2 regions of the Pseudoalteromonas sp. SG43-7 genome follow, and region 1 is predicted to be linked to the other one. Evidence: predicted binding sites of a transcription regulator. Region 1 holds the regulator's gene; the other holds the start of a gene.
What was found. The regulator ArgR, encoded in region 1, controls arginine synthesis, uptake and breakdown. The targets are predictions, from matches to a motif close to ANTGAATANNTATTCANT.
Positions count from the first base shown of each region.

Region 2: the regulator ArgR is predicted to act here: its motif matches at 5,191-5,208, upstream of gltB (glutamate synthase large subunit).

Region 1 covers NZ_JACJEY010000048.1:23,976-32,200, forward strand. Annotated here, with positions in the region: gene H5200_RS17990 (DUF3530 family protein) at 1-346, opposite strand, end outside; gene rluA (bifunctional tRNA pseudouridine(32) synthase/23S rRNA pseudouridine(746) synthase RluA) at 423-1,076, opposite strand; gene H5200_RS18000 (Dyp-type peroxidase) at 2,562-3,461, shown strand; gene argR (transcriptional regulator ArgR) at 3,481-3,948, opposite strand; gene mdh (malate dehydrogenase) at 4,173-5,108, shown strand; gene ispB (octaprenyl diphosphate synthase) at 5,188-6,159, opposite strand; gene rplU (50S ribosomal protein L21) at 6,582-6,893, shown strand; gene rpmA (50S ribosomal protein L27) at 6,910-7,167, shown strand; gene cgtA (Obg family GTPase CgtA) at 7,309-8,225, shown strand, end outside.
Region 2 covers NZ_JACJEY010000023.1:4,942-13,166, forward strand. Annotated here, with positions in the region: gene H5200_RS11905 (FAD-dependent oxidoreductase) at 1-620, opposite strand, end outside; gene gltB (glutamate synthase large subunit) at 630-5,087, opposite strand; gene H5200_RS11915 (efflux RND transporter periplasmic adaptor subunit) at 5,879-7,132, shown strand; gene H5200_RS11920 (ABC transporter ATP-binding protein) at 7,160-7,870, shown strand; gene H5200_RS11925 (ABC transporter permease) at 7,874-8,225, shown strand, end outside.

The DNA of each region.
Region 1 (8,225 bases):
CGGGTACCGTCATAGCAATTGTGGCATAGCCTAAATCGTTAAGTTGCGTGCGTAAAAAGTTGAGCCCGTTGTTATTGGTAGGTAAGTGTTGCCAATCAGGGATAATCAATACCACACCGCGCTGCTGGGCACTCATGTGTTGGCGATATAAACTTAAAAACTCAGTATCACCAGCGAGTAGCGGTTTTAGTTCATCTTGCGGCATTAGGCGTGATAAATCATTACTGCTGATTGTTGACCATGGTGTGGGTGCAATAAAGTCGGCTGCTTGGGCTGGCATGGCCAAGAAAGTCCCATAAACCAAACTAATTAATTGCCATACTTTAAACTGTTTGCCGATAGCCATATAAACCACCACGATGAATCAATAAGTTGTTATCGGCGTGTACAGCAAAAAGTTTAGTGTGATTTTAAGCTCGTAATTAAAACTCTGGCTCAGCTTCAAAAGTCATAATTTGTGCTGTTCCCGGGTGAGTGAGCTGTAGCATTTGTGCGTGCAATTGCAAGCGCGGGGCAGCAGCCAGGGCATCAGGGTGAGCATAGAGCCTATCGCCTAAAATAGGGTGCCCCAATGACAACATATGCACACGTAATTGATGTGAGCGTCCGGTAATAGGGGTAAGTTCCACACGAGTGGCGTGCAACTCATGCTCCAGTACAGTGTAATGAGTTAAAGAGGGCTTCCCCTTGTCATGATCAACCATTTGCTTAGGGCGGTTTGGCCAATCACAGATCAGTGGCAAATTGACTGATCCCGTTAATGGCTCTAGTTTACCGTACACTCTTGCAATATAGCGCTTTGCAGTTTGGCGTTCTTGAAACTGCATACTTAAATGACGATGAGCCGCTTTATGCATTGCTAAACAAATAATTCCAGAGGTTGCCATATCTAAGCGGTGAACTATTTTTGCCGTAGGAAAAACACGGTTAACGCGAGCTATCAAACAATCGGCGTGTTTAGGATCTTTTCCCGGCACAGTCAAAAGTTCACTGGGCTTGTTGACGATCAGTAAATCATCATCTTGAAATAAAATGGTTAAATACGGATCTAATGGAGGATTGTAGTTAATTAACACGGCCGACCTCAATGATTTATGAGCGCGCTATTTTAGAGAAGTCATCGCTTATACACAATCAATAACGTATTAGATTAGACGCGAGAGTATTAATGAGCGAGTTAATTGGCAAGTAGTCGTTAAGCTGAGGGTATTTTTGGGCAAAAGAAAAGCGCGAACTATCGCTAGTCGCGCTTGCGGAATCTTCTAATTTTTTGCATCCTGCAATTGAACTTAATCAACTCCTAAACTTTACTAATCCATGTGATCACACTGTTACTTGTTCGTTCTGCGTGATATAGGCTATCCGTGCCTCTGTCCTATGTGCTTCCTTTTTATCCTTTTTGGTAATCTCTATTACCGGTCCTTTACGCATCGTCCTGATGCTATCCCTTAGTTAACAGTTCCATTGCGATACCCTTTAGGGCCTGTCCATCTGTCCGCTTTTATAACATCCTGTCTAACAACTCTCTTGCGAGCCCTGTTGTTATTCCTTTTCGCATCATCTTGACGCTGTCCGTATATTTACTATCCTTAGTGCTACTCATCCTGAGCCTGTCCGTGAATCCATTTTTTCCTAACGTAACCTTTAATTCGAGGTTTATGAGTAATCATTCCTTGTCCGTTTACTCATTTAAGCGTCACTGCTTAACCGATGAAGTAAGTATAGAGAGTATCGGCAAACAAAATAGGCTAAAAATAGTAATGAAAATACAGTCATTATTTTGAAATTTAATAATAGTTATTATATTTCATGTGGTTAGTTTGTTTTTAGACTTTTTTTATGATGCTTTATACTCAATAGCTGTCATAACCGTGAGATATATCGCACAAGTGATTTCCATTATGGGCGTGGTTGCCTTTAATAGTGGATGTAATTGTAGTGTTGCTTAGACGATTTCTAATCGTATATGGTTTAAGTTTATTGCATATATCCCTTAAATGATTAAAAACCAATATCTATTAAGGCGCTTTGTAATTCTTTAAAATAAATGCGACTTGCCGATAAATTAGCGGCTATGAATTGTGGGGAAATTGCTCAACAAGACACGTTTGAGCCGCTATTTAGCGCTTCAAGCTCAAAGGTAGTTGCAGAATTTCTTGGTCAGGGCATATACTTGGGTGCAGATGTATTAACAGCAACTGAATATCGTACTGCTTACGGGGGCTGAGTCATTAGTTACTTATCGTCGAGTAAAGCAAGTTGGGTAACTTTGTGTTCGCCCATACCATCTTGAGTTAATACCTTTTCAATCACAAGGCTGTAGTGCAAATACGGTGACTATTTTAAACCGTCGTTTTGTTGCTCTGCATTTTGTGTATAAAGTTATGATCGATGGACAATAAATTGAAGTTGCTGTTTAGTTGGGCCAATCATTTTAGCAAATGAGTAGGTGACAATAAAAATAACACCACACACGGTTAACTTTTTCGCAGATTAAGTGTTTTAGTATTTTTAATTTCATTAAAAACGCCGTGTATGAGATTTTGAGTTAAGGAAATATCATGGCGCAAGCGCAATCTGGAATTTGTGCTGAAGCAAACTTGCACGGTTTACATTTGTTTTTTAATGTATTTGATGGCCACGATGAGTCATTACGCAAAAAATTAAAATACGTTAGCGCTATCCAAGATGAGTTTTCAGATCAGTTTTCTGAATCGATGCTCTCCAGCCTAGTTGCAGTAGGGGCGCAGTACTGGCCGCATATTCTGCCTGAATTTCTGCCTAGTGAATTACAGAGCTTTCCTAATATTACTCATAATGATCATATTATGGGGGCTCAGCCTTTTGATTTATTTGTCCAAATTCGTTCCGATAGGGAAGATGTAAACCATTTATTTGCTTTGCAAATTCTCAAGTTATTTGCCCCCGATGTTGAATTGGTTGAGCAAGTGAGAAACTTTCGATTTTTAGATGGTCGCGATTTTAATGGTTTTATACTCGGTGGTGACACTCCTCATGGTCGCCAAAAGCGCATCACAGCGTTAATCAATAAACCCAACCATTTTGAAGATCAAGGCAGTTACGTACATATACAGCGCTATAAGCATGATTTAAGTGTGTGGCAAAACTTACCTCTGAGTGAGCAAGAGCAAATAATGGGACGCACTCGCTTAGATAATACCTTGATTATGCCAGCGACTGAAAATAGTCATGCTGTACGCACTGAGTTAAAAGATGAGCAAGGGCAACCACTGCAATTAAATCAAAACATGCCTTATGGTGACGTTTACGAACAGGGTATATTAGCGATTAGTTATGCGGCACAGGGAAATGCATTTGAGCAAGTATTACGAAGTCGATTAGGTGATGGCGATTGCTACGATCATTGGCTTGATTTTACTCAAGCCGATATGGGTTCTGCGTTTTTTGCCCCATCAATTAACTTTTTAAAGCAGCTATAAAAAGTTTGAACCGGTAGATTTATACCGTATCAAATAAAATACGCACGCGTTCAAGAGTTACATCAATTTCAGATACTTTAGCTGGAGCGATAAAAATAGTATCGTCACCAGCAATGGTGCCTAGTACGCCATCTGCTTTACCTAATGAATCTAATAGCCGAGCAATTAATTGTGCAGCTCCTGGGCTGGTTCGAATAATGATCATCATTTCGTTATGCATTATATCAATCACTAACTGACGTAATGGGCTTTTCGCTGTAGGTACGCCCATTTCAGCAGGCAAACAATAGACCATTTCTTGTTTGGCATTACGAGTGCGTACCGCGCCAAACTTGCTTAACATCCGCGACACCTTACTTTGACTAATATTATCAAAGCCTTGCTCTTTTAGGGCGTCAACAATCTCACCTTGTGAACCAAAGTTTTCTTCTTTTAAAAGTGCCTTAAAGGCCTTTACTAATGCTTCTTGTTTATCTTGTGGTTGCATATTATAGGTTCTTATTCATAAGTGATGCGCTAATTGTACACAATATTGCATACTTATGCAGTAGTTGTTTGCTTTTGCGATGGATTTTAGTGCTGTAAACCAGCAAGTTTACAACTATGGTCTAAATTATATGTGAAATAAGCAGGATAAATTTGTCTTTAGTCGTTAATTTCATTATCTTTAGAGCCACAAATATTTCCTACCTCAAATTACGGAGAATTCCAATGAAAGTTGCTGTATTAGGTGCTGCTGGCGGTATCGGCCAAGCGTTGTCTTTATTATTAAAAACAGGCTTACCAGCTGGTTCTGAATTATCACTTTATGATGTTGCTCCAGTTGTTCCTGGTGTTGCTGTTGATCTTTCTCATATCCCAACAGACGTTAAAGTTGCAGGCTTTGGTGTTGATGCACTAGATCAAGCGTTAACTGGTTGTGATATCGTTCTTATCCCTGCTGGTATGCCACGTAAGCCTGGTATGGACCGCGCTGATTTATTTAATGTTAATGCTGGTATTATTAAAACATTAGCAGAAGGTATTGTTGCTAACTGTCCAAAAGCATTAGTGGGTATTATCACTAACCCAGTAAATGGCACAGTGCCAATTGTTGCGGAAGTATTCAAAAAAGCAGGTACTTACGACGCGAAACGTGTTTTCGGTATTACCACTCTTGATGTGATCCGTTCAGAAGCATTTGTAGCTGAGCTTAAAGGTGTTGACGTTGCAACTGTGAAAGTACCAGTAATTGGTGGTCACTCAGGCACAACAATCCTTCCGTTACTATCTCAAGTTGAAGGCGTTACTTTCACTGATGAAGAAGTTGCTGCGCTTACTCCACGTATCCAAAATGCAGGTACTGAAGTAGTAAATGCAAAAGCGGGCGGTGGTTCTGCAACATTATCAATGGGTGCTGCTGCTGCACGTTTTTGTATGTCTTTAGTTAAAGGCTTACAAGGTGAAGACGTTGTAGATTACGCTTACGTTGCTGTTGAAAATGGCGATGCTGCATACTTTGCACACCCAGTACGTTTAGGTAAAAACGGCGTAGAAGAAATTCTTTCTTACGGTGAACTAAGCGCATTTGAAGAGCAAGCTAAAAACGACATGCTTGATACGCTGAAAAAAGACATCCAAGAAGGTGTTGATTTCATCAACGCTTAATTGCTAAGTCGATTGATAAAAAAAGCCTGCATTTGCAGGCTTTTTTATGCTCGAAGGATTTTTATACATTAGGTGTTTATTAGTGATTACGATCAACGGCAATACGAGCCAAGCTAACGAGTGCTTCTTTATACGGTGATTCATCTAATACAGATAAACACGCAATCGCTTTATCAGCTTCTTCATTGGCTTTATTCATCGTAAACTCAAGTGCTTTGGTTTCATTGAGGGCACTTAGAATCGCTTCTAAGTGGTCCATACCATTACTGTGCTCAATGGCATCACGGATCAACTGTACTTGCTCAGCATTACCGTGGCGCATAGCATAAAGTAGTGGCAGGGTAGGTTTGCCTTCGGCCAGATCATCACCGATGTTTTTACCTAACTGCTCAGCATCAGCATTGTAATCAAGCACGTCATCCACTAATTGAAAAGCGGTTCCTAAATGCATACCGTAAAGATTAAGCGCTTGCAGTGTCGAGTCGTCTTTTTCGGTAATAATCGCAGCAAGGCCTGTTGCAGCTTCAAATAATTTAGCTGTTTTAGAATAAATTACCTGCATGTAGCTATCTTCGGTGGTATCAGGGTCGTTACAGTTCATTAATTGCAGCACTTCACCTTCGGCAATCACGTTGGTTGCATCAGCGAGTATTTGCATAACTTGCATTTTACCAATACCAACCATCAGCTGAAATGAGCGGGTGTAGATAAAGTCACCAACAAGTACGCTGGCTGCATTACCAAACTCAGCATTTGCTGTCGGTGTTCCTCTGCGTAAATTTGATTCATCAACGACATCATCATGCAGTAATGTAGCTGTGTGAATAAATTCAACAATAGTTGCTAAAGTAACATGATCTTTGCCTTCATAGCCAAGTGCTTTAGCCGCTAAAATAGCCAACATAGGGCGAACACGCTTGCCGCCGCTGTTTACTATATATAAGCCTAGTTGATTGACTAATGCTACATCAGAGCGCATTTGCGCGTAAATTAGTTGATTGACGTCATTCATATCGTTTTCGATTAACGCCTGGATAGCTTTTATATCCATTGATCTCCGAGCCAATTTTAATGGGTATACGGGGCTGATTGTACAACAAAAAACAGCTTTGCTCGACAGTTTGTGACGATTCGCTGAAAAAACACGGTTAAGCAGCTTAATTTAGCCTTAATTTGGAAAGATAACTTTTTTATTTGAGAAAATTTACGTTAATTCAACATGGTTGTTTTTTATTCTTAGCGCGTGTTTGTTCGTGGTGTAATTTATTTGTCATGAAACGCTAAAAAGGCTTGGCATAATGCCAATTTAATATAAAATAGGTGAAAATATTGAATCGCCTTCAATGCAGCTATTTTTTATTCATTTAATTAATAAAACAGGCTTGCTAGTTTTTGCACATTAGCGTAAACTTCGCGCCCTATTGAATAATATTTTAGTTGCGTCGATTTGAGGGCGCACAGACGGAGTTAATTATGTACGCGGTTTTCCAAAGTGGTGGTAAACAGCACCGTGTGACTGAAGGTCAAACAATTCGTCTTGAGAAATTAGACGTTGAGACTGGTGCAGCAGTTGAATTTGATTCAGTACTTTTAGTTGCTGATGGTGAGAAAATCGAGATCGGTGTACCGTTCGTAAACGGTGGTAAAATAACAGCTGAGGTTGTTTCACATGGTCGCGGTGAGAAGATTAAGGTTGTTAAATTTAGACGCCGTAAGCATTCTCGTAAGCAAATGGGCCATCGTCAATGGTTCACAGAAGTTAAAATCACTGGCATTAGCGCTTAATTAGAGGTACTTAGAAATGGCACATAAAAAAGCAGCTGGTAGTACTCGTAACGGTCGCGATTCAGAAAGCAAACGCCTTGGTGTTAAGCGTTTTGGTGGCGAATCAGTTCTAGCGGGTAGCATCATTGTTCGTCAACGTGGAACTAAATTCCATGCTGGCACAAACGTAGGTATCGGTAAAGACCACACTATCTTCGCAAAAGCAGATGGTAAAGTTCAGTTTGAACAAAAAGGTCCTTTAAACCGTAAATACGTAAGCATCGTATCTGAGTAATCAGAATCGGTTCTTAAAAAACCCCGCCTTTGCGGGGTTTTTTGTTTTGAAAATAAATATATACCTAAGCCAAGCCTGCAATCAGCTTGGCTTAGGTATATAATAGTGAAATTAACAAGCCAATCCCTAAAGTGAGTAATCATGAAGTTTGTAGATGAAGTAGAAATTCGCGCAGAAGCTGGAGGCGGTGGCAGCGGCATCGTATCTTTCCGTCGTGAAAAATATGTCCCAGATGGTGGACCAGACGGCGGTGACGGTGGAGATGGTGGTAGTGTTTATCTACAAGCTGATGAAAACTTAAATACCCTAATCGATTATCAGTTTGAGCGTTTTCATAGAGCTGAACGTGGTACTAATGGCCGCAGTCGTAACTGTACCGGTAAAAAGGCTGATGACTTATATGTGATGGTGCCTGTAGGTACTCGGATCATGGATGTTGATACCCAAGAAGGTCTTGGTGATTTAACTCAACATGGTCAAAGAATTTTGGTTGCAAAAGGCGGTTTCCACGGCTTGGGGAATGCGCGTTTTAAATCAAGTACTAACCGAGCGCCTCGTCAAAAAACATTAGGCACACCGGGTGAAGTACGTAACCTTAAACTAGAGCTATTATTATTAGCTGATGTTGGTTTATTAGGTTTGCCAAATGCAGGTAAGTCTACTTTTATTCGTAGTGTATCGGCAGCGAAACCAAAAGTAGCTGATTACCCATTTACTACGCTGATTCCAAATTTAGGTGTGGTACGTCCAGAAGCAAATAAATCATTTGTTATTGCAGATATCCCAGGGTTAATCGAAGGTGCCTCTGATGGCGCTGGCTTGGGTATTCGCTTCTTGAAACATTTAGAGCGTTGCCGTGTATTACTGCATATTATCGATGTAATGCCTGTCGATGGTTCAAACCCAGTAGACAATGCATTTGCAATCATCAATGAGTTGCACCAGTACAGTCCTAAGCTTGCTGAAAAACCACGTTGGTTAGTATTTAATAAAATAGACTTATTACCTGAAGATGAAGCACAGGCGCTATGTGAGCAAATTGCTGAAGAGTTGGGCGA
Region 2 (8,225 bases), on a different contig from region 1:
GTGAAAATTTCACGACGTTTTTGCATGACTTGTTTTTCAAGTTTGAACGATGGAATACCAAAAGTAAGCAAGCCACCAATTTCTGGATGACGGTCAAATACCACTGGTTTTACACCATTACGCACTAGAATATCAGCGCAACCTAGGCCTGCAGGGCCGGCACCGATGATAGCTACTTTTTTATCGGTCCATACCACGTACGACATATCAGGCTTCCAGCCCATTTTAAATGCAGTATCAGTAATATATTTTTCAATATTACCGATTGTTACTGCACCAAACTCTTCGTCTAATGTACATGAACCTTCACACAAACGATCTTGCGGGCACACCCGGCCACACACTTCTGGTAAACTATTTGTGCGGTGTGATAGCTCCGCAGCTTCAAGAATACGGCCAGTACGAATTAACTTTAACCACTGTGGGATATAGTTATGCACTGGGCATTTCCATTCACAATACGGGTTACCACAATCTAGGCAGCGGTCCGCTTGTGAGTTTACTTGCTTCTCTGAAAAGGGTTCGTAAATTTCAACAAATGATTTTTTACGTGACGAAATTGGCTTTTTGCGGGGATCAACCCGCTGCACGTCTATAAATTGATATACATTCTCGCTCATACTACCCCCTTACTGTGCTTGAACACGAAGTTCAGCACTACTACGGGCGCGATGCCCGAGTAAACTTTTCACATCACTTGATTTTGGCTTAACTAGTTTGAATTTTGGTAAATACGTTTCAAAACTGGCTAAAATAGTTTCTGCACGGCTTGAGCCTGTTAGTTCTAAATGCTCAGCAATTAGACCACGCAAATGCTCTTGGTGTGACGCTAGCTCATCTAACAGCACCACTTCGACTAGCTCTGGATTAATGCGTTTTTCAAAGTCATTACGCTCATCCAAAATATAGGCAAAGCCACCGGTCATACCTGCACCAAAGTTCACGCCTACATTGCCCAACACGCAAACTACGCCACCGGTCATGTACTCACAGCCATTATCACCTACGCCTTCAACAACCGCTTGCACGCCTGAGTTACGAACCGCAAAACGCTCTCCAGCACAACCTGCAGCAAACAGCTTGCCACCCGTTGCACCATATAAACAGGTATTACCTGCGATGGTCGCTTTGTGACTTTCAAATGACGAACCCAGTGGTGGGCGAATAACCAGCTTACCGCCCGCCATGCCTTTGCCTACGTAATCGTTAGCATCGCCGACTAGGGTCATTTCTAGGCCACCAGCATTCCATACACCAAATGATTGACCAGCGGTTCCGTGTAACTCAATCGAGACAGGATCAGCCGCCATGCCTTGATTGCCATGCTTATCAGCTATATAACCCGATAACATCGCGCCCACCGAACGGTCAGTGTTACAAATACGGCTGACCAGTGAAATACCGCTGCTCTCATCAATTGCTTGTTGAGCTTTAGCAAGTAAGGTTTCATTCAACTTACCTAAATAATGTGACGTATTAGGTGCGCTGCAGTATAAGGTTTCACCAGTTGGGTTATTCGGCTGTGCAATCACTGACGATAAGTCAATTTTTTGCTGCTTTGCCGTTTTACCTTCAATCGCTTCGAGTAAATCAAGACGACCGATTAAGTCTGTTAGTTTGGCAACCCCAAGGCTTGCCATAATTTCACGGGCTTCTTGAGCAATAAACTTAAAGTAGTTCATCGCCATTTCTGGTAGGCCATGGAAATGTTTTTGACGCAATGTTTCGTCTTGCGTTGCTACACCGGTTGCACAGTTATTTAGGTGGCAAATACGCAGGTACTTACAACCAAGCGCAACCATAGGACCCGTACCAAAACCAAAGCTCTCTGCACCTAAAATAGCTGCTTTGATGATATCAAGGCCGGTTTTTAAACCACCATCAGTTTGCAAACGAATACGATGACGTAAACCGTTTTCAACCAGCGCTTGTTGTGTTTCAGCAAGACCAAGCTCCCACGGGCTACCCGCATATTTAACCGACGTTAGCGGGCTTGCGCCAGTACCGCCGTCATAGCCTGAAATAGTAATTAAATCAGCATATGCTTTAGCAACACCAGTGGCGATTGTGCCCACACCTGGCTCTGATACTAGTTTTACTGAGATCAACGCTTTAGGGTTTACTTGTTTTAAATCGAAAATAAGCTGAGCTAAATCTTCAATCGAATAAATATCGTGATGCGGTGGTGGCGAAATTAAGGTCACACCCGGTACCGAGTAACGAAGCTTAGCAATATACGGGGTTACTTTTTCGCCCGGCAATTGCCCGCCTTCACCTGGTTTTGCACCTTGCGCTACTTTAATTTGAATAACGTCAGCACTGCGTAAGTAATGTGGTGTTACCCCAAAACGACCTGACGCGACTTGCTTGATACGAGAGTTTTTCTCGGTACCATAGCGTAGTTTGTCTTCGCCGCCTTCACCTGAATTTGAACAGCCACCTAAGCGGTTCATCGCAATTGCAAGCGCTTCATGCGCCTCTGGCGATAATGCACCGATACTCATTGCCGCCGAGTCAAAACGCTTATATAGCTCAGTTGCAGGCTCAACATCATCAATACTGATCCCCTCTGCTGGCAGTTTCAGTGCAAGCATGTCACGTAATGTGGCAATTGGGCGCTTATTAACAAGATCTGCGTATACGCTGTAATCAGAATATTCGCCTGAGCGCACCGCTTTTTGTAGCGTTTGAATAACATCTGGGTTGTACGCGTGATACTCGCCGTCATGCACATACTTTAATAAGCCGCCATGGCTGAGTAATTTACGTTTACTTAATGCCAAAGTATGTAACTTGCGTTGGTCATCATCAAAATCAGTAAAACACGCGCCTTTAATGCGACTTGCCACACCATTAAAACAGGTATCAACAATTGCATCCGACAAACCAACTGCTTCAAACAACATTGAACAACGATACGATGCCACGGTACTAATGCCCATTTTTGACATGATCTTGTACAAGCCTTTGTTGATTGCATTACGATAAGCAAGCGTAACTTGGCAATAGCTCTTGTTGATCACTTTAGAGTCGCTCATCGCAACCAGTGATTCATATGCTAAGTACGGGTAAATTGCCGTTGCACCAAAACCAATTAATACCGCAAATTGATGCGCGTCACGGACACTACCTGTTTCAATGATGATATTTGATTCACAACGTAAATTGTTATCAACTAAACGCTTTTGTACCGCTCCAACAGCCATAGCGGCAGGAATTGGTAATTTATTCTCATCAAAATTACGGTCACTCAAAAACAACATGACACAGCCACCAGCTGCTTTTTCTTGCGCTTCGTCACAAATACGGATTACTGCATCACCAAGGCCTTCTTCTTTGCTGTAGGTGATATCGATTTTGCAATAGCTGTAATGAGCCTGATCAGCGCTCAATAATTGTTGCATGTCTGCATACATTAGAATTGGAGTATCAAACTGTAGACGCTTAGCGTGGCCGGTGGTCTCGTTAAACACGTTTTGCTCACTACCGATACAGGTCGCCAGCGACATTACATGGTTTTCACGCAGTGGATCGATTGGCGGGTTAGTTACTTGCGCAAACTTTTGACGGAAGTAATCAAACAATGAACGGTTACCTTCAGAAAGCACTGCAAATGGCGTGTCATCCCCCATAGAACCGGTTGCTTCTTGACCAATTTCACCCATTACGCGAATAACGCTATCAAGTTCTTCATTGGTGTAACCAAACATTTTTTGATATTTCAGTAATGTTTCATCATCAAATGAACGGTTGCCCGCATCTTGCTCTGATAGCTGCTCAAACGGCGTTAAGCGCTTAACATTGGCCTCAAGCCATGCTTTGTATGGATGGCGAGATTTAAGATCGCGATCAATTTCGTCTGAGTGCCAAATTTTACCTAACTGAGTATCAATAACTAATAGCTCACCAGGGCCAACGCGGCCTTTCTCAACCACTTCATCCGCAGTGTAATCCCAAATCCCCACTTCAGAAGCGAGGGTAATAAAGCCATCTTGAGTGATCACATAACGTGCAGGACGCAGACCATTACGGTCCAAGTTACACGCGGCAAAGCGCCCATCAGACATCACAATACCAGCAGGGCCATCCCATGGTTCCATGTGCATAGAGTTAAAGTCGTAAAATGCACGTAAGTCATCATCCATCGCACGGTTTTTCTGCCATGCAGGTGGTACTAGCATTCGCATAGCACGGAATAAATCCATGCCACCAGCTAAAAACAACTCAAGCATATTATCTAGGCTTGATGAATCTGAGCCGGTTTCATTGACAAAGGGTGCTGCTGATTGCAAATCTGGAATAAGCGGCGATGCAAACTTATATGAACGAGCACGAGCCCACTGGCGGTTACCTTGTATGGTGTTGATTTCACCATTGTGCGCTAAATAGCGGAACGGCTGAGCCAAAGGCCAACGCGGTTGTGTATTAGTTGAAAAACGTTGGTGAAATACACAAATTGCGCTGGTCATGCGGATATCAGCTAAATCTAAATAGAAGTTAGGCAAATCCACCGGCATCATTAAGCCTTTGTAGATAGTTACTAACCCTGACAAGCTGGCAATGTAAAAGCCTTCATCTTCGCTTAAACGCTTTTCAGCACGACGGCGCGCAACGTATAAACGACGCTCTAAATCTTTTGGGCGCCAGCCTTCTGGTGCATTAACAAAAATCTGTTCAAATTTAGGTAACTGCTTGATTGCAATTGGCCCTAAACATGATTCATCTGTTGGCACAATTCGCCAACCTTGAATATTGAGGGTTTCTTTTTCGAGTTCTTCACTCAATATATCTTTTGCAGCTTGCGCAAGTACTGGATCTGAGTTTAGGAAAATCATGCCAACGGCATAATTTTTACCCAAGTGCCAATTTTTTTCAGCAGCAATAGCACGAAAAAAGCTATCTGGCTTTTGTAATAATAAGCCACAGCCATCGCCTGTTTTACCATCGGCAGAAATACCACCACGGTGTTCCATACGGTCTAAGCCAGTGATCGCTGTTCGAATTAAACGATGACTTGCCTGACCATTAACTTGGGCTATTAAGCCAAAGCCACAATTATCTTTTTCTAATTTTGAGTCGTATAACATAGACCCCTCCCCTTGCTACAACAGCTAGCTATGAATGACCTTCTCGACGGTTTGCTAGCAGACAGTCAAAACTATCGCCAATTGTACATTGAGTCAATAGCGCCTTGAATACATATTCACATTCTTGAATATTTCTCACCACAACACAATCTTTTTATTTCATGCCTATTTTTAACATTTAGCGATATTTTACCCGTTATTTTTTTATGACACTGGTGTCATATTTAACAAGTTGTAAAATAACCGCTCTGCAAACCTGCAGTTTACGTTAACGTAAACCAGAGTAAAAATGAATAAATATTCACTGAGTTGTGTAGCGAAAATAAATGCTTTCTTTTTTATTGAATCTCTTTGTTGTCGTTCAAGGTCGATACCACAGTGCGCATTAGAGTAAATACTCTTTCCAGTGTCTTTTTATGGGTAAATTTAAAGCCACTAATTAATGCATAATTATCATCACAACAGTCACATTTTGCATAATTTACGCTAGTTAGTAAGTTTTTAGCTTGCTCACCCTGTTGACGCCTGCGGCAGCTTCTTAGCCGCCATAGTAAAGTGTCCGCAGCGGACACAATTTATGTCCGCGGACACCAAATAATTTAAGAATAAATAATTATTTCATTAAAATCATGACATTAAATAGTGGCATGATATTCGAATAAACATTAAAAGATAATTACAGGACACAACTTATGTTTATTCTCAGTTTATTTTTAGTTTCACCAATCACTGTCTTAGTAGTGAGCTTGATGATCACTTACTGCGAGAATAAACATAGCTAAGGATCACTCATGATAAAAGATACCAGCGGACAAGATGTAAGTATTACGCAAAGACGGAGTTACAAAAAACCATTAATAGTGCTGGCGCTATCACTTGCCGTACTTGCTTTATGTGCACAAGCATTTATGGGTAACAATCAAGGCAGTATTTCTGTTGACCGGGCTTCTTTACAGATTGCTACCGTTAATATTAGTCGTTTAGTACGTGATGTAGCCGCCAGCGGTAAAATTGTTGCTGCAAATGCTCCTAAGGTTTATAGCCCAGAACGTGGATATGTGGATTTACAAGTTAAAGCCGGTGATAAAGTAAATAAAGATGACATTATTGCTTTAGTCGATAGCCCAGAACTCAATAATGAACTAAAACAGCAACAATCGGTGTTAGCCCGCCTTGATGGTGAATTACAACGTAAGCACTTAGAAGCACGCCGACAAAAGTTAAGCTTAACCAAAACGCTTGATCTCGCCCAAGTAGAGCTCAATGCAGCAGACAGGGAAAATCGCCGTGCTAAGCTTTCTATCGAAAAAAACTTGATCAGCCAAATTGATTTAGAAAAAGCAGTTGATGATCTTGCCCGAGCCAAGCTTTCTTACAAACACGCTCAACAAGAAGTTGAACTTGCTAAAGATACACTAGCATTTGAACTCAAAGCTGCAGAGCGCGATCTCGCTCGCCAACAACTGATCGTTGATGATTTAAATCGTCAAGTCAGAAACTTAACTATTAAAGCCAGCGTCACCGGTATTGTTGGTAACCTGCTTGTACAACAAAAAGAAGCCGTTACCCAAAGTCAGCCGTTAATGACGCTGGTTGATTTAAGTAATTTTGAAGCACAACTGCAAGTACCTGAAAGTTACGCCAACGAACTCGGTTTAGGAATGGAAGTTGAGCTCACACTCGGGGCAAAAAAAGTGACTGGTGTGTTGTCGGCAATTTCGCCGGAAGTTAACAATCGTGAAGTAACTACTCGAGTACGCTTTGACGAAGAGCTAAAAGGCATTCGCCAAAACCAGCGATTAACAGCGCGCATTTTATTAGAAAATCGTGATGACGTTTTACAAATCAAACGCGGTGCGTTTATGCAGCAAGGTGGTACGCAGGTTTACAAAGTTATCGGCGACACCGCACAACTGGTAAATATCACAACCGGGGCAAGCAGCATCAACGCAATAGAATTGCTACAAGGTGTTAGCTCAGGCGATCAGCTGATCATCTCCAGTTACGATAACTTTAAACAAGCGCCAACATTATTACTGAGATAAGAACAACCATATTACAAGGATCAACTCATGCTTAAAATGAACAATATTAGTAAACTGTATCAAACAGAAATGGTGCAAACCCATGCATTACGCGACTTTAACTTACAAGTAGAAGAAGGCGAATTTATCGCTGTAACTGGCCCTAGTGGCTCCGGGAAAACCACCTTTTTAAATATCGCAGGCATGTTAGAACCTTTTAGCAGTGGTGAATATCTGCTCGATGGTATTAATGTTGGCAAACTGAACGACAATCAACGAGCGGATTGTCGCAATCAAAAAATTGGTTTTATTTTCCAAGGCTTCAACCTGATCCCTGATTTAAATTTATATGAAAACATTGAAGTGCCACTGCGCTACCGAGGTATTAAAGCAAGCGAGCGTAAACGTCGTATTGAACAGTGCTTAGAACAAGTAGGTCTAGCTTCACGCGCTAAACATTTGCCGCAACAGTTATCAGGTGGTCAACAGCAACGGGTAGCGATTGCCCGCGCCCTCGCCGGTGAGCCGCGCTTTTTATTAGCCGATGAACCAACAGGTAACCTAGACAGCTTAATGGCACGTCAAGTGATGGAATTGCTGGAGCAAATTAACCGTGACGGCGCGACCATCATTATGGTGACTCATGACCCAGAACTTGCCCGCAGAGCACCTCGTAATATTCAAGTGGTTGATGGTCAACTTGCCGACTTTACCTTGTATCAAGGCGCGCAAAACCTAAAAAATGTGGCTGGAGCGTAACTTATGCTATTACATTACCTCGATTTAAGTTGGCGTAGTTTTAAGCGCACACCACTGGTAAGCATGTTAATGGTGCTAGCCATTGCTATTGGGATTGGTGTAACCATGACCAGTTTAAGCGTTTATCATATGATGTCGGCGGATCCTATTCCCGAAAAAAGCAATCAACTTTATACTGTGCAATTACAAACCATGGATGAAGGCCATACGTGGTGGACCGAGGATAACCTTCCTATGCAACTGACTTATCAAGATGCAGTCAATTTGCAGAATGCGCCTGTTCCTGAAAAAAAGGTCGCGATGATGCGTACTGGTTTTTCAGTTTATTTAGACTCAGACAAAGTAAAGCCGTTTA